DNA from 4 places in the Bradyrhizobium sp. RT6a genome. Region 3 is predicted to be linked to each of the others. Evidence: predicted binding sites of a transcription regulator. Region 3 holds the regulator's gene; each other region holds the start of a gene.

Region 1 (4,207 bases), on a different contig from region 3:
CGTCGCGAAAACGGCCCGGCGGAAACTGCTTGTCGACATCGACATGCGCGACCTGGCCGCGCGCATGCACGCCGGCATCGGTGCGGCCCGCACCGTGCACGCGCGCATCCGCGCCGGTCATCGCCTTCACCGCGGCCTCCAACGCGCCTTGCACCGAGGGCAGCCTCTCCTGCACCTGCCAGCCGAAGAACGGCGCGCCGTCATATTCGATGATGAGCTTGTAGCGGGGCATCAGGCCAGCCGCATCGGCGGCTTGAGCGGCACGCCGCGCAGGAAGTCCGCGGCCTGCATGCGTGCCTTGCCTTCGCGCTGAAGCTCGATAAGGCGGATTGCGCCCTCGCCGCAGGCGATGGTGAGATGGTCGTCGAGCACCTCGCCGGGTGCGCCCGCACCTTTCGCCAGCTCGCAGCGCAGGATTTTTACCCGTGCATTCTCAAGCTCGGCCCAGGCGCCGGGAAACGGCGACAGGCCGTGGATATGGCGCAGCACCTTGCGCGCGGGCCTGGTCCAGTCGATCCGCGCTTCAGCCTTGTCGATCTTGGCGGCATAGGTGACGCCGTCCTCGCTCTGCTTTTTGAGCTGGAGCCCGCCGCGGTCGAGCGCGGCCATGGCGCGCACCATCAGATCGGCACCGAGCCGGGACAGACGATCGTGCAGATCCGCCGCGGTCATGTTGTCCGTGATCGCGAGCCGTTCCGCCATGGCGACGTCGCCGGTGTCGAGGCCAACATCCATCTTCATCACCATCACGCCGCTCTCGGCATCGCCGGCCATGATCGCGCGGTTGATGGGAGCCGCACCGCGCCAGCGTGGCAGCAGCGAAGCGTGCAGATTGTAGCAGCCGAGCTTTGGCGCATCGAGGATCGCCTGCGGCAGGATCATGCCATAGGCGACGACGACGGCCGCATCGGCGTCGAAGGCGCGAAATTCTTCCAGCGCCTCCGGCGTTTTCAGCGTCTTCGGCGTCAGCACGGGCACGCCGAGCTTTCGCGCGGCCTCTTCCACTGGGGTCGGCTGCAATTGCAGGCCGCGCCGGCCGCCGGGCTTCGGCGCGCGCGTGTATACGGCCGCGATCTCGTGGCCGTGCGCGACGAGCTCGAGCAGCGTCGGCACGGAGAAATCGGGCGTGCCCATGAAGATCAGGCGGAGGGGCATGACAAGGACTCGGTACGTTCCCTCCCCCCTTGTGGGGGAGGGTTAGGGAGAGGGGTGCCACACGACGCGCTCTCGGCTTGAGCGTTCGCGGTGCGCACCCGATTCTGATGACGGAGAGACTTCCGCCTGGGCTACCCCTCTCCCCCGCCCTCCCCCACAAGGGGGGAGGGAGCGCAGGCGAGTGCGAGGCAGCACTAAACCTTACTCACTCCGCGCGCTTGGCGGCTTTCTCGAACTTCTTCAGCACGCGGTCGCGCTTGAGCTTTGACAGATAGTCGACGAACAGCACGCCGTTGAGATGGTCGATCTCGTGCTGGATGCAGGTGGCGTAGAGGCCTTCAGCATCCTCCTCGTGCACCTTGCCGTCCAGATCCATGTAGCGCACCCGCACCTTCGCGGGCCGCTCGACCTCCTCGTAATATTCGGGGATCGACAGGCAGCCTTCCTCGTAGACCGACAGGTCCTCCGAGGAGGCGATGATTTCCGGATTGATGAAGACGCGCGGCTCGGGCTTGGTCTCGCCGTCCTGATCGGGCTTGGCGAGGTCCATGGTGATCAGCCGTAACGGCTGCGCGATCTGGATCGCCGCGAGCCCGATGCCGGGCGCGTCGTACATGGTCTCGAACATGTCGTCGGCAAGCTTGCGGATCTCCGGCGTGACCTTCTCGATCGGCTTGGAGACCAGACGCAGCTGCTTGTCGGGCAGGATGATGATTTCTCTGAGGGCCATGGCCGCGATTTAAGCCGCGCGTTCGATGTGGTCAATCCGGCCGGGAACCCCGTTAACCCCTTCGCTAACTATAAAACTTCGGATTTCGTTAACCATAAAAATTAACAGGGCGTTTACCATAAATGTTCGCTATTCGTTCGAGTCCCCAAGCGAATCGGCTAGAAGCAGGGGCATGAACGAGATCATTTTCATGCTCGGCGACTGGCCGGTGCGCACCGTGGACGCGCTGATCGGCTTCGGCGCCCTGGTCCTCATCCTGATGGTGGTGATCGCCGTCGTGATCGCGCGCTCCGGGCGGCGCGGCGCGGAACTCGCGATGGCCAACGCGATCCGCGCCGACGAGCTCGAGGAGCGCATCAGCCAGATGCTGCATGCCCAGAGCGAGGCTTCGGGGCGGGTCGACGCCATGACCCAGACGCTGGCCGGCCGCCAGGCCGACATGGCACGCGCGGTCAACGAGCGGCTGGATTCGGTGACCCACCGGGTCGGCCAATCCATGGAGCACACCACCCGCAACACCATGGAGAGCCTGCGCGCGCTGCACGAGCGGCTCGGCATCATCGACAGCGCGCACAAGAACCTCACCGACCTCACCACGCAGGTGACGACCCTGCGCGACGTGCTCGCCAACAAGCAGTCGCGCGGCGCCTTCGGTCAGGCGCGGATGGAAGCGATCGTCCAGGACGGTCTGCCAAAGGGCGCCTACGAGTTCCAGTTCACCCTCTCGACCGGCAAGCGTCCGGACTGCGTCGTGTTCCTGCCCGACCAGCGCCCGCTCTGCATCGACGCGAAGTTTCCGCTGGAAGCGATGACCGCGCTGCATGACGCGCGCACCGACGAGGAGAAGCGCATCGCCACGCAGCGGCTGCGCGGCGACGTGATGAAGCATGTCAGCGACATCGCGGAAAAATATCTCGTCGCCGGCGAGACCCAGGACATGGCGCTGATGTTCGTGCCGTCGGAATCGGTCTACGCTGAGATCCATGACGGTTTCGACGACGTGATCCAGAAGGCGTATCGCGCCCGCGTCGTGCTGGTGTCGCCGTCGCTACTGATGCTGGCAATCCAGGTGATGCAGCAGATCATGAAGGACGCGCGCATGCGCGATGCCGCCGACCAGATCCGCACCGAGGTGATCAAGCTCGGCGACGACCTCGGCCGCCTGCGCGACCGCGTGCTGAAGCTGCAGAAGCATTTTGCCGACGCCAACGAGGACGTGCGGCAGGTGCTGATCTCCGCCGACAAGATCGAGAAGCGCGCGGGGCGGATCGAAGAGCTCGATTTCAGCAAGAGCGATGCACCCGAAGCCCCGCATCTCGTGGCGACCGGCGCTGCCGAACTGTTCCCGAGGAAGCTCCAGGCGGGGGAGTGAGGCCTGTGTCGTCATGGCCGGGCTTGTCCCGGCCATCCACGACCTTTTCAGCGACAGCAAGAATGTGGATGCCCGGGACAAGCCCGGGCATGACGAGTTTTGAGGCCGAGGCAGCGCCGCCAGAATCTGCTAACACCCTGGCATGACCGCACCCGACGCGACCTCCCCTGCCGGCCCCGGCACGGCCCCCACCTCCTGGCGTGACAGCCTTTCCGTTTACCTGCAACCGCGGGTGCTGATCGTGCTGTTCCTCGGCTTCTCGTCCGGGCTGCCGCTGGCACTGTCGGGCTCTACACTGCTGGTGTGGATGCGGGAATCCGGCGTCGATCTCAAGACCATCGGGCTGTTTGCGCTGGTCGGCACGCCCTACACGCTGAAATTCCTGTGGGCGCCGCTGGTGGATGCGATGCATGTGCCGCTGTTCACGCGCGTGTTCGGACGGCGCCGCGGCTGGCTGCTGTTCTCGCAATTGCTGCTGATCGTCGCCATCCTGCTGCTGGCGCTGACCGATCCCGCGCGCTCGCCGTTCTATGTCGCGCTCGGCGCCTTGCTGGTGGCGACGGCCTCGTCGACGCAGGACATCGTGGTCGACGCCTTCCGGGTCGAGAGCCTGCCGGAGAGCGAGCAGGCCGCCGGCATGGCGTCGTATGTCGCGGCCTATCGCATCGGCATGCTGGTCTCGACCGCAGGCGCGCTGTTCATCGTCTCGGGCTTCGAGAGCACCGGCATCACCCGCACGTCCGCCTGGATGTGGGGCTATGTGGTGATGGCGGCGATGGTGCTGATCGGGACGGTCACGGCGCTGGTCGCGACCGAGCCCGAGCAGTCGGTGCGGGCGGAAGCCGCGACGCAAACGCAGACCGCGTTCGCGCGCGTGCTGCACGCGGCGATCGGCGCCTTCTCGGAATTCCTGTCGCGCAAGGACGCGCTCGCCGCGCTCGCCTTCGTCG
Region 2 (4,207 bases), on a different contig from region 3:
GATCGCCGCCGGCAAGATGGGCTCCTGGGACTGGGACTGGATCACCGGCGACTGGATGTGGGATGAGGGACAATACCGCATCTTTGGTGTTGGCCCGGAGAGCTTCGAGGTGAATCCGGCCAACGTTCAGGCGCTGTTGCATCCGGATGACGTCGATCAGTTGCGCAAGGCGATCGCCGAATTCAACAAGGGCACACGCTCCTATGAAACGGAGTTCCGGATCGTGCGGCCCGGCGGCGATGTGCGCTGGTGTGTCGGCACGGCCGCTGCCACGGTTGACGATAGTGGTCGGGTCATGCGCGTCAGCGGCGTGACGGTGGACATCACCGAACGCAAGCGCGCCGAGGAACGGCAGACTCTCCTGGCGCGGGAAGTCGATCATCGCGCCAAGAATGCGCTGGCGCTGGCGCAATCGATCGTGCGCCTCACCCGCGCCGACGAGGTCAAAGCCTATGTCAGCGCCGTCGAGGGACGCATCAATGCACTGGCGCGCGTGCATACGATCCTGTCGCTGTCGAGCTGGCAGGGTGCCGAACTCTCGAAGCTGATCGACGAGGAGCTGGCGCCCTATTCCCTCGGCGGCCAGATCAAATTGGCGGGGTCCGAAGTTCAGTTGCTGCCGGCAACGGCCCAGACGCTCGCGCTGGCGCTGCATGAGCTTTTCACCAACTCGGCGAAGTATGGCGCGCTCTCGACGCGGACGGGACGGCTCGCGATCGGCTGGCAGGTCGAGGAAGAGCTGCTCACGCTGACCTGGGAGGAATCCGGCGGTCCGCTCGTGATGACGCCGAAATCCCGCGGCTTTGGTACGCGGAGCCTGCTTGCGAGCGTCGAGTCCCAGCTCGGCGGGCAGGCGCGATTCGATTGGCGCGCCGAGGGTCTGTTGTGCCGGCTCGAGGTGCCGTTGGTCCGCAAGACTGCCGCGACAACCGGGCCCGGCAACTTTGAAGCCGCCAGCTCCGCCGAATTGCAGCGCGCATCCGGTTAAGCGGACGCCGCACTCTTCCTGCGTTGCGTCGTTCGCGCTTCGCGCGCGACGCGTCCTTCGAGCCAGGCTTCAGTTTGGGCGAGATCGCGCAGCGCCTTGGCATAGCGGCGCGCCGCGCTTCGCTCCGCGCCGCGGGGCAGCTGGCGCGCTTTGCGGAGGATGTCCGCGGCGGCGTTGCGATAAGCCAGAGAGCGATAGAGAAAGACCACCTTACCCATATCGAATGTTCCCGTGTTGCGCGCTCATTCTTGCAGGCCCGGCATGAACGTCGGATGAAGCGGGCGATGACAATTCGTTCATGCGGGTGGAACCGGTGCGTGTCGCACGCGTTGCATGCGAGATCGGGATAGAGTTCCATGCGCACGAAAAAGTCGTCGGACCTGATCTCTCCCAGCGGGCTCGTCAAGCTGATGACGCACGCCATGATGGGCGCAGCCTTAGGGCTGGCTTTCAGTCTCCTGCTCGTGCTGTCCAATCCAGACGTCGCCAATTTGCTGAGCCACGGCGGAAGACAGGCCGTTGCCGTTTTCGCCTTCACATTGGTGACGACGTTCGCGATCGGCGCGACACTCACCGGCCTCGTATTCATCCTCACAGAAGACAAGCAATCTTGAAGTCTTGGTGATTTGCCGGAACTCCTTTGTTCGGAACTCCTGCGACGAATAGCGGTTGGCTGCCTGCGTCAATTCAACTCAGGGAGTTCCCGCGCATGAAGACCACCAAGCTCGCTCTTGCCGTGATGTTGGCAACCGGCCTCGCCGCCGCACCGTTCGCCGTGCAGGCCAAGTCGCACAAGGCGAAACACGGATCCTCGATGTCATCGTCGCAGACCACCACGGGCGCCAACACCAAGTCCTCCAAGGGTGCTGACCCCTCCGGTCAGGGCGGCTCTGGCCCCGGCTCCGACCAGGGCGGCACCATGACGAACAACAAGGGCGGCATGAGCAACACCAAGTAGGTGTTGTTCGTCGAACTCATGGAGGCCCCGCGACCGCGGGGCCTTTTTGCTTGGCGTTCGAACGAACTTTTCTCGGGCCGCTTCGTCAACATGCGGAATCGACAAGCCCCGCATGCCGCGCTGCGCGCAGGCTTCAGCTACGATGGCTGCCCAGGATGTCAGGACGGACGCCCACAGGATCTGACTTCACCAGATGATCGAGTCTTGCACGCTTGCGCGCGATCAAGAGCTGGGCCGCGGCGTCGTCGAGTCCCTCGCGTTGCAGCTGCCGGATCGCAGAGCCCAGTTCGAGAATCTCGGCGCGCAGCTTGAGAATCCGGTACGCATCCGGGTCTTCCTCCACCGTGCGCTCCCAAAGCTCTCAGCGGCGCGCGATCATGCGCAGAGGACTACCCGATGTCTTCGCGGAACGAAGGCGCATCCTATCGCGGACATTCGGCAGGACATCGCCGCCACCCGCAGCCTTCCATTCGCCAATCAGCAGATTGATTTTCCGACGCAGATCCATCTGCGCCAGGGCCTTCTCTGTGCAATCGTGCTCGCGGTCGACGAGTTCGCGGATGGACACCTCGATATCGGCCATTTCCAGCCTCAAGGCGCTGATATTACGTCGAATTTCATTAATTCTGTTGTCCATGACTTGTTAGAACAAAATAAGAACATATAGTCAAGTCACGATTTCAGAAGGGAGAAGCGACATGCAGGTTCAAGGAAAATACGACGCCAAGACGTTCCTCACCGAACAGATGACGCGAGCGCAGGGCCTCCGGCTGAAACGGCTGAGCGAAGAAGCGTATCAACCCGCCCTATATGCACGAGATCTGTCCTCCGGCGAGGCAGCACGGCGCATTCAGGTGCTGGAAGCGGAGATCGAGCTGGCGGATTCGTTCTAGGCCAAGTCGCGCATCCGGGACGTGCATGCGCGCTTTCGGAACTATGCCTGTCTCGGATGGTTTTCCCCGGCCAAGGGAGAACATGCATGGCACGCAAGGCAAAGAAACGCCGCTACTCTCGCAGCTCCGGCAGCGATGTCGAAAGCGAGATGAAGCGCTACAAGAAGGGTACCGCGAAAAGCGGACCGGGCGGTCGAGGCGGACGCGTGAAGAGCCGCAAGCAGGCGATCGCGATCGGCCTGTCGAAAGCGCGCAAGAAGGGCAAGAAGGTCCCGAAGAAAGCCGCAAAGCGGAAGACGTCCAAGAAAACGTCGAAGAAATCGTCCAAGAAGACAACTCGGAAAACATCCAAGAAGACTTCGAAGAAAACCTCGAAGCGCAAATCCTCCAAACGGTCGCGCTGACCTCCGTCAGATCATGCTGCCCGGCATGAAGCAGCGGATCGAAACGCCGAACGCGGTCTTCACCGGCCACACCATGGTGCGGCCGGCCCGGTTCGGCTCGGTGATCACGGCTTCGTCCGGCACCTCGACCCACTCGCCGTCGAGCCGCACGCGATAATGTCCATTGTGCGAGTCCCAGTCGGGATCGGCGACGGCAAACCCATCCGCATCCGAGCAGCACGGACCGAGATGGCTGCGCAGGCCGTCGAACCACGGCTTGAGAGGCGAGTCCGCGTAGCGGCCGTCGTCGCGCCCGAGAGCGTTTCCACCCCATAGCACGAGGGGCGCCACGAGCAGCGCAGTCCTCAGCGAGAGCTTCAATCGATCCATGTCGGCACCGATCAAATACGAATTGCCGGCCGGCTCAGCGGCGGCAAGTTCGAAGTTCCACGCTTGCAATCGTCCCGGCGGCTTCATTGCCGTCGAGTCCACAACATCCGCAACTGTGACGAGCGAACACGGCTTTTTCGGACGAACCGGGTCATCCTCCCTGCCGTTAACGAGAATGTTATCGGCGGGCATCCGGAATCCTGAAGGCGAACAGGAAAGGCGGCCCGTGGGCCGCCTGTTTGGATCTGCGCCGATCGACGTTCGCCCTATGCGAGCGGCACCGCCACGAACCGGGTCGCCTGTGCGCTTCTGACCTGCAGCAGCACGCTGCGCTTGCCGGACGATTTCGCCTGCGCCAGCTCCGAACGGACATCGCCGATATTGGCGACGGCCTTGCCGCCCACGTTGAGGATGACGTCGCCGGTCTGGATGCCGCGTTGCGCGGCCGGCCCTTGCGGATCGACTTCAGTGACGACGACGCCCTTCTGGCCGGCGCCCTGCACGTCGCCGGCCGGAGCCAGGCTGAGCCCGAGACGCGGCGGCATGCCGGCATCCGGCTGCGACTTGCCCTCGTCGGCTCTAGCCTGCCGCTCGT
Region 3 (4,207 bases):
ACGGCTACGCGGTGCGCGCGGCCGATGCCGCGACGATCGATTCGGAGCTCACCGTCATCGGCGAAGTCGCGGCAGGCCGACCGTTCGCGGGGACGGTCGGCGCCGGCGAGGCCGTGCGGATCTTCACCGGCGGCGTCGTTCCCGGTGGCGCGGACGCCGTCGTGATCCAGGAGGACACGGTCGCCGCCGGCAAGCGTATCACGATCAAGGAAGCCGCGATCGCCGGACGGCACATCCGTCCCGCCGGCGTCGATTTCCGCGAGGGCGACGTGCTCCTGCGCAAGGGAAGCCGTCTCACCGAGCGCGACCTCGCGCTCGCCGCCGGGATGAACCATCCGCACCTTGCCGTTTTCAGGCGTCCGAAGGTCGCGATTCTCGCCACCGGCGACGAGCTGGTGATGCCGGGCACCACGCCCGGTCACGGCCAGATCGTCTATTCCAACGGCTACGCCCTGCACGCGCTCGCCCGCAGGGAGGGCGCCGAGACCATCGACCTCGGTATTGCCGCCGACACGCTGGAGGCCACCACCGCCGGCATTCGCCGCGCCCGCGAGAGCGGCGCCGACATCCTGATCACGACCGGCGGCGCATCGGTCGGCGACCACGATCTGGTCCAGCAGGCACTGAGGGACGAAGGCATCGCGATGGCGTTCTGGAAAATCGCGATGCGGCCAGGCAAGCCGATGATGCACGGTCGGCTCGGCACAATGGGTGTGATCGGCCTGCCGGGCAATCCCGTGTCGTCCTACGTGTGCGCTTTCCTGTTCCTGGTGCCTCTGATTCGCGCCCTGTCTGGCCGTTCTGTGATTCACCATCGCCGTGAAAGCGCCGTGCTCGGCCGCGACGTCGGCGCCAACGACCAGCGCGAGGACTATCTGCGCGCGCATCTGGAGGAGCGTGACGACGGCACACGCGTCGTTCTTCCCGTCAACCATCAGGATTCTTCGCTGCTTGCGAATCTCGCTGCAGCACAGGTACTTCTCGTGCGCGCTCCGTTTGCGCCGAAGGCCGAAGCCGGCACGGCTTGCGAAGTATTGCGGCTCCCCGTCTGAGCGCCTCGGCAACGCGCGTTCCGCGAACTTTGCTCTGTTCACGGTAAATTAAGCAGTTGCGGAACATGTATCGAACATATAGTGTCCGTTCATGATTTGTTTCGAGCATGTAGCGGCATATAGCCGAATTCAGCGTCTCGGAATCGGACGACATCAACCGGGGGACTTTGGTCGAGATGTTAACGCGCAAACAATACGAGCTTCTGCGGTTCATCAGTGAACGTCTGAAGGAAAGTGGCGTGCCGCCTTCCTTCGACGAGATGAAGGATGCGCTCGACCTGCGCTCGAAGTCGGGCATCCATCGCCTGATCACGGCGCTCGAGGAGCGTGGCTTCATCCGACGCCTGCCCAACCGCGCCCGTGCGATTGAAGTCATTAAGCTGCCGGAGCTCCAGGCAGCCGCAGGCAGCCGGCGCGGCTTCACGCCGAGCGTCATCGAGGGCAATCTCGGCAAGGTGCGTGCGAGCTCCAGCCTGCCGGCTGACGAGGGCGAGCGTCCCGTTGCGGTGCCGGTGATGGGCCGCATCGCGGCCGGCACGCCGATCGAGGCGTTGCAGACCCGCAGCCATACCATCAGCGTACCGCCTGACATGCTCGGCTCGGGCGAGCATTACGCGCTCGAAGTGCGCGGCGATTCCATGGTCGAGGCCGGCATTCTTGACGGCGACATGGCACTGATCCAGCGCAACGAGAGCGCCGATACCGGCGACATCGTGGTGGCGCTGATCGACGACGAGGAAGCGACGCTGAAGCGCTTCCGCCGTCGCGGTGCATCGATCGCGCTCGAGCCCGCCAACGCGGCCTATGAGGTCCGCATCCTGCCGCCCAACCGGGTGAAGATTCAGGGCAAGCTGATCGGGCTTTACCGGAAGTACTGATACCGGAAGTGCTTCATACCGGAAGTGCTTGGCGCCTCGCGCGCTTCCACCGGCATCGCCGGTCAGAGATTGGAGCGGATCATCGTCCGCTCCGGCTGGATAGTCGTTCTGGTTCTGCACAGACTATCCGGCCCCTCCTCCGGCGCTGGCTCCTCGCGATGCCCACGGAAACGGCACCGCGTCTCGAGTGTTCGAGGAAACACCGGCCAGCGATCAAGTTCTACCATTGCAGACAAGCCGGCAATGTTCGCGCATGCGCCTCCCGAATGCATCGCAACGGGCTTTGTTCCTATTGAATTCGGGAAAGATAATGTGATCGCAGCTTGCAGAAGCCAGCCGCAGATTTGCCCATAACCAAGCAGAGCGTTCGTGCTTCCACTCTGATAGAGGCCTGCGCCTCGATAAGAGACGCGGGTAGCTATCCCAGCATGAGGAGCACCCGATGTGTGACTACAGCCTGCATGCCGTCGCGTCGCGCCCCGCCGAAGTCGGCGAGACGATCGTCACGACAAGCTTCCGCGGCACCTCGACGCGCGGCTTCGCCTCCGCAGCCGATCCGTCTGTTGCCGTCTGCCTGCTGCCGGGGACGGAGCTCGCCTTCGCCGACGACGTCCGTTACGACAATCGCTGGATCTGGACGCGCACCATCAATTCCCGCGTGGGCAAGTTCGGCAAGATCGATCCGCACATTCCCGACCGCCATCATGATGCGATCGAATTCCCGGACGGCAAATATGTGCTGGTGACGCAGCTCGTCGAAGGCCAGCGCGCGACCGTGCTGCAACTGCCGGTAACTCAGTCGGTGGCCGAGCGCGAGCACAAGGCGCAGATCATCGCCGACCGGCCGCCGACCGTCACGCACCTGCCGATCGGCTGACACAGCCGCCTCCGGCTAGGAGGTCGGGGGTCAGGATTGAATTGCCATCGCCGGCCGCGGCCGGCGAGATGGTGTGGCTTGCGTCCGCGAAATCCAATCGGATGGACCAAGCCCTTACACCTCTCCGCCGCACGAAGTTTGAGCCGCCCTGCCTGAAGTTTGAACGTCCGCTTCGCAGCCAAATGACCGATGCTGTCAGGGCTTGAGACGGCGGACACGCTCGATGAAAACCTTCCTTCGCGTCGTTGAACTCTGGGTGCCCGATCGGACGCGCATGCGGCTGGAGTTTGGCGGCGGCCTCTACGACGAAGGGCTGTCCGCGTTCAAGGCCGTCAGCGAAGAGCTCCACTTCGGATATGACGAGGGACTTCCGGGCAAGGCCTGGGCCGCGGGCCACCCCGTGATCCTCACCAAATTCGCCAACTCCTATTTCAAACGGACCGATCAAGCGCTTGCGGCCGGCCTCACCTGCGGCGTCGCGGTGCCGGTGTTTGCGGGTGAATTCCTGCAAGCCGTCATGGTGCTATTCTGCGGCGACGACGAAGCGCATGTCGGGGCGATCGAGCTTTGGCACAACGACCCAGATGCCTCCCACGAGATGGGGCTCGTGGATGGCTATTATGGCACCGCCGACATGTTCGAATTCAACTCCCGCCACACTAAATTTCCTCGCGGCTTTGGCCTGCCTGGCCGCACCTGGAAGGCGGGGCTGCCGCTGATCATCAAGGACCTGCACGACGCCAGGAGTTTTCTGCGCTGGGAGGACGCAGCCAAGGTCGGGATCAATTGCGGCGTCGGCGTGCCCTATCGGACCGGCACGGACCAGACCTGGGTCCTGACATTCCTCTCCGCGCAGGCCACGCCGATTGCGCGACGCTTCGAGATCTGGATCCCGAACGAGACCCACTCGGCACTGGTGTTCCGCGCCGGCGATTGCAGCGCGCAGACCGACCTTGCCGCGCTCTATGCGGAAAAATCCATTGCCAGAGGCGAAGGCAGCATCGGCGGGGCCTGGGCGACCGGCATGCCCGCGCTCAACGATGAGCTCGCGCATGACGGCTCGGTCGCCGGTTTCGAAGCCTGCACAGCCGGACTGAGCCGGATGGTGGCCCTGCCGGTCATCGGCAATTCCAGGCTCGACGCCGTGCTGGCCTGGTACTTGTAACCGATCCGATCAATCGTCGGCCTGCAAGTCGGTCTCCGCTGGCGTTGCGTCCTTGGTGCGGGGCGCGGTCGTCTTCGGCGCAAGGCTGCCGTCGAAATCACCCTCGCCGGCGCCGGCCGGTAACCAGGGGCGGCTCGTGCCTCTCGCCCTCACCGCCTGAACCACAAAACCGTCACCACGCTGCGTCAGCGCCAGCGCGCTCTGGCTGGCGAGCCGCTGCCGATCGACCACCATC
Region 4 (4,207 bases), on a different contig from region 3:
TTGGTGGTCCAGGAGAAATCGCCGCCGCCGTACTCCCCGGCGATCTCGGCGAAGGCCTTGGACTGCTCGGCGACCTCGATCTCGCTGCCGTGGAATTCCATCAGCAGCAGCGGCGTTTCCGGCAGGGTCAACTTCGAATAGGCGTTGCAGGCCCGCACCTGCGCGGTGTTGAGCAACTCGATACGCGCGACGGGAATGCCGGTCTGGATCGCCAGGATCACGGCCTGACACGCCCCGTGCACGGTCTCGAACGACACCGCGCCGGCCGCGATCGTATCGGGGATGCCGCGCAGGCGGATGGTCAGTTCCGAGATGATCCCGAGCGTACCCTCGGCGCCGACGAACAGATGCGTCAGGTCGTAGCCGGCGGATGATTTCTTCGCACGCGTGCCGGTCGTGATGATCTCGCCGTCGCCGCGGACCACTTTCAGCGCCAGCACACTGTCGCGCATGGTGCCGTAGCGCACCGCGTTGGTGCCGGAGGCGCGGGTCGAGGCCATGCCGCCGAGCGAGGCGTCGGCGCCGGGGTCGATCGGGAAGAACAGGCCCTGATCGCGGAGATGCTCGTTGAGCGCCTTGCGGGTGACCCCAGGCTGAATCACGCAGTCGAGGTCCTCGGCATGCACCGCGAGCACCTTGTTCATGTCGCGCAGATCGATGCAGATTCCGCCGGCGGGTGCGTTGACCTGGCCCTCGAGCGAGGTGCCGGTGCCGAAGGCGATGACGGGCACGCCGTTTTTCGCGCAGATCCGCACCACGTCCTGGATGTCGGCGGTCTCCTGCGCCATCACCACGCCGTCCGGCGGCTGGTTCACGATCCATGTGGTGGTATGGCCGTGCTGCTCGCGGACGGCTTGCGAGGTGATGAGGCGGTTACCGAACCGCGCGGCAAGCTGCTCCAGCGCGTTCGCCAGGGCTTTCGGCGCCGGCCGCGGCGGATTATTGGTGATGGTCGTACCCACGGACGTTCCTCCCGACGAGACGAACCGTGGCAAAGGACATCTCACCGGTCAAGTCAAGCGACCGGACGCATAGCTGGGGAAGGACACATGCCGGAGACTGCTGCCACGACGATCGAGGGCGCACCGTTCCGCGCCTCGATCATGCAGATCGAGCCGCAATGGATCGACTACAACGGCCACCTCAACATGGCCTATTACAACGTGATGTTCGACCGCGCGATCGACCAGATGTGGCTGACGCTCGGGATCGGTCCGGGCTACATGAAGGAGCGCAGCGGCTCGACCTTCACCGCCGAATGCCACGTGCGGTATTTGCGCGAAATCCACCTCGGCGATCCCGTGCAGGTCTCGGTCTGGCTGCTGGAAGCCGACGACAAGCGGCTGCACACCTTCCAGGAGCTGCGACACGCGACCGAGGGTTGGCTGTCCGCCACGTCGGAGAACATGTCGCTTCACATCGACATGGGCTCACGAAAGGTAGCGGCTTTTCCACCAGACATCCGTGAGCGCATTGCAGCGGTGGTCAAGGCCCACAGCGCCGTGCAGCGGCCCGAGGGCATCGGCCGCAACGTGGCGATGCCCTCGAAGCGGTAAGCGCGCTAGACCCTGTTACGGCCGCGGGCCAATCCAACAACGGCCGAGACCAGGAACAGCACGACCGCGATGAAGAAGATGATCTTGGCGATTTCGATCGACGCGCCGGCGAGGCCGCCAAAGCCCAGGATACCGGCGATCAGGGCGATAACCAGAAACGTCACTACCCAGCTAAGCATGATCCGAACCTCTGTTTCGATGTCCGTCTGCGATCGGCGCGGCTGACGCGCCTCACTTGCAGAACCAATCGCCAACGCGGAACAATGGTTCCGGCCCGCTGGAGCCGGAAATTCGCCTGACCCGCAGGAACAAATTGGCTTTCCGCGCACGTGGAAAACCCCCGACCGCGGCCCCATATAGGGACCAATCCCTGTTAAGAAGGCTCCCCTTTCACCACCCCGCGGTGCCAACGTGGGGCAAATGATTCGCATGACCGAGCCGAGCAAGATCACGTCCCAGAGCGTCCCCGACCACCAACCCGCAGCCGGCGGCATCGCCGCGCGTGCGCGGGCCTCGGTAGGCCCGCAATACCTGTCCGGGCTCAATCCGGAGCAGCGCGAGGCTGTGGAGACGCTGGACGGCCCGGTTCTGGTGCTGGCCGGCGCCGGCACCGGGAAGACCCGCGTGCTGACCACGCGCATCGCCCATATCCTGAGCCAGGGCCGCGCCCGCCCCTCCGAGATCCTGTCGGTGACCTTCACCAACAAGGCCGCGCGCGAGATGAAGCACCGGCTCGGCCAGATGCTCGGCCATGCGGTCGAAGGCATGCCGTGGCTCGGCACCTTCCACTCCATCGGCGGACGCATCCTGCGCACCCATGCCGAGCTGGCGCAGCTCAAGTCGAACTTCACCGTGCTCGACGTCGACGATCAGGTGCGGCTCCTGAAGCAGCTGCTGCAAGCCGACAACATCGACGACAAGCGCTGGCCCGCGCGCATGCTGGCCGGGCTGATCGACGGCTGGAAGAACCGCGGCCTGACGCCGTCGCAGGTGCCCTCGGGCGAAGCCGCCGTCTTCGCCAACGGCAAGGGCGGCAAGCTCTATGCGAGCTACCAGGAGCGGCTGAAGATTTTGAACGCCGCCGATTTCGGCGATCTGCTGCTCGAGGACATCCGCATCTTCCGCGAGCACCCGGATATCCTGCGGCAGTACCAGCAGCGCTTCAAATTCATTCTGGTCGATGAGTACCAAGACACCAACGTCGCGCAGTATCTGTGGCTGCGGCTGCTGTCGCAGGCGCCGTCGAAGCCAACCTCGCCCACTGTCATTCCGGGGCGGCTCGAAGAGCCGAACCCGGCATCCGGAGATGAGTCCTCAGCTCGAGATTCCGGGTCGGCGCCTTCGGCGCATCCCGGAATGACGGCTGTCCCGGTAGGCCCCACCAAAAACATCTGCTGCGTCGGCGATGACGACCAGTCGATCTATGGCTGGCGCGGCGCGGAGGTCGACAACATCCTGCGCTTCGACCATGATTTTCCCGGCGCCAAGGTCATCCGCCTCGAGCGCAACTATCGCTCGACCGGCCACATCCTCGCCGCCGCCTCGCACCTGATCGCCCACAACGAGGGTCGGCTCGGCAAGACGCTGCGCACCGAGGACCATGACGGCGAGAAGGTCACGGTGACAGGCTCGTGGGATTCGGAAGAGGAAGCCCGCGGCATCGGCGAGGAGATCGAGCAGATCCAGCGCCAGGGCGACAAGCTCAACGAGATCGCGATCCTGGTGCGCGCGTCCTACCAGATGCGCGAGTTCGAAGACCGCTTCGTCACGCTCGGCCTGCCCTATCGCGTCATCGGCGGCCCGCGCTTCTACGAGCGCGCCGAAATCCGCGACGCGCTGGCTTATCTGCGCGTCATCAATTCACCGGCCGACGATCTCGCCTTCGAGCGCATTGTCAACACGCCCAAGCGCGGCTTGGGCGACGCCACCGTGCAGATGCTGCACGACCACGCCCGCAAGCGCCGCATCCCGCTGTTCGAGGCGGCGCGCGCGGTGGTCGAGACCGACGAGCTGAAGCCGAAAGCGCGCGGCTCCTTGCGCGACGTCGTCGCCCAGTTCGACCGCTGGCGCGCCCAGCGCGAGGTCACGTCGCACACGGATCTCGCCCAGATCGTGCTCGACGAGAGCGGCTACACCGAGATGTGGCAGAAGGACCGTTCGGCGGACGCCGCGGGCCGGCTCGAAAACCTCAAGGAGCTGGTGCGCTCGATGGAGGAGTTCGAGAATCTGCAAGGGTTTTTGGAGCACATCTCGCTGGTGATGGACCGCGACAGCGGCGCCGACGAGGACGCGGTGTCGCTGATGACGCTGCATTCGGCCAAGGGGCTGGAATTCGACAACGTGTTCCTGCCCGGCTGGGAGGAGGGCCTGTTTCCGAGCCAGCGCACGCTGGACGAACAGGGCCGCGCCGGCCTCGAGGAAGAGCGCCGGCTCGGCCATGTCGGCCTAACCCGCGCCCGCCGTCGCGCCAAAATCTATTTTGCCACCAACCGCCGGATCCATGGCACCTGGTCGACCACGATCCCGTCGCGCTTCCTCGACGAACTGCCGGCGGCCAATGTCGAGATCACGGAATCCAAGGGCGGCTCGGCCTGGGGCGGCACCGGCGGCTACGGGGCCTCCCGCTTCGACGACATGGAAGCGTTCGGCTC

Evidence for each region. The regulator LexA, encoded in region 3, represses DNA repair genes until DNA is damaged. The targets are predictions, from matches to a motif close to TGTTCNNNNTGTGTTCNG.
Region 1: ABIC03_RS32305 (DNA recombination protein RmuC) is a predicted target of LexA. The motif match lies at 2,009-2,026, and genes of this name have one in related genera.
Region 2: ABIC03_RS08550 (DUF3072 domain-containing protein) is a predicted target of LexA. The motif match lies at 2,591-2,608, and genes of this name have one in related genera.
Region 4: ABIC03_RS20795 (ATP-dependent helicase) is a predicted target of LexA. The motif match lies at 1,795-1,812, and genes of this name have one in related genera.

The regions. Positions count from the first base shown of each region.
Region 1 covers NZ_JBEPQC010000008.1:300,656-304,862, reverse strand. The annotation lists gene truA (tRNA pseudouridine(38-40) synthase TruA) at 1-232, opposite strand, end outside; gene fmt (methionyl-tRNA formyltransferase) at 232-1,155, opposite strand; gene def (peptide deformylase) at 1,361-1,885, opposite strand; gene ABIC03_RS32305 (DNA recombination protein RmuC) at 2,058-3,257, shown strand; gene ABIC03_RS32300 (AmpG family muropeptide MFS transporter) at 3,400-4,207, shown strand, end outside.
Region 2 covers NZ_JBEPQC010000001.1:1,794,620-1,798,826, forward strand. The annotation lists gene ABIC03_RS08520 (HWE histidine kinase domain-containing protein) at 1-988, shown strand, start outside; gene ABIC03_RS08525 (hypothetical protein) at 985-1,206, opposite strand; gene ABIC03_RS08530 (hypothetical protein) at 1,345-1,602, shown strand; gene ABIC03_RS08535 (hypothetical protein) at 1,698-1,946, shown strand; gene ABIC03_RS08540 (hypothetical protein) at 2,080-2,289, opposite strand; gene ABIC03_RS08545 (hypothetical protein) at 2,308-2,529, opposite strand; gene ABIC03_RS08550 (DUF3072 domain-containing protein) at 2,645-2,839, shown strand; gene ABIC03_RS08555 (DUF6496 domain-containing protein) at 2,926-3,243, shown strand; gene ABIC03_RS08560 (hypothetical protein) at 3,250-3,612, opposite strand; gene ABIC03_RS08565 (Do family serine endopeptidase) at 3,879-4,207, opposite strand, start outside.
Region 3 covers NZ_JBEPQC010000002.1:1,305,170-1,309,376, reverse strand. The annotation lists gene ABIC03_RS16200 (molybdopterin molybdotransferase MoeA) at 1-1,052, shown strand, start outside; gene lexA (transcriptional repressor LexA) at 1,229-1,930, shown strand; gene ABIC03_RS16190 (hypothetical protein) at 2,373-2,807, shown strand; gene ABIC03_RS16185 (GAF domain-containing protein) at 3,031-3,972, shown strand; partial or broken gene ABIC03_RS16180 (ComEC/Rec2 family competence protein) at 3,982-4,207, opposite strand, start outside.
Region 4 covers NZ_JBEPQC010000003.1:590,361-594,567, reverse strand. The annotation lists gene ABIC03_RS20810 (FAD-binding oxidoreductase) at 1-962, opposite strand, end outside; gene ABIC03_RS20805 (thioesterase family protein) at 1,050-1,556, shown strand; gene ABIC03_RS20800 (DUF1328 domain-containing protein) at 1,562-1,735, opposite strand; gene ABIC03_RS20795 (ATP-dependent helicase) at 1,977-4,207, shown strand, end outside.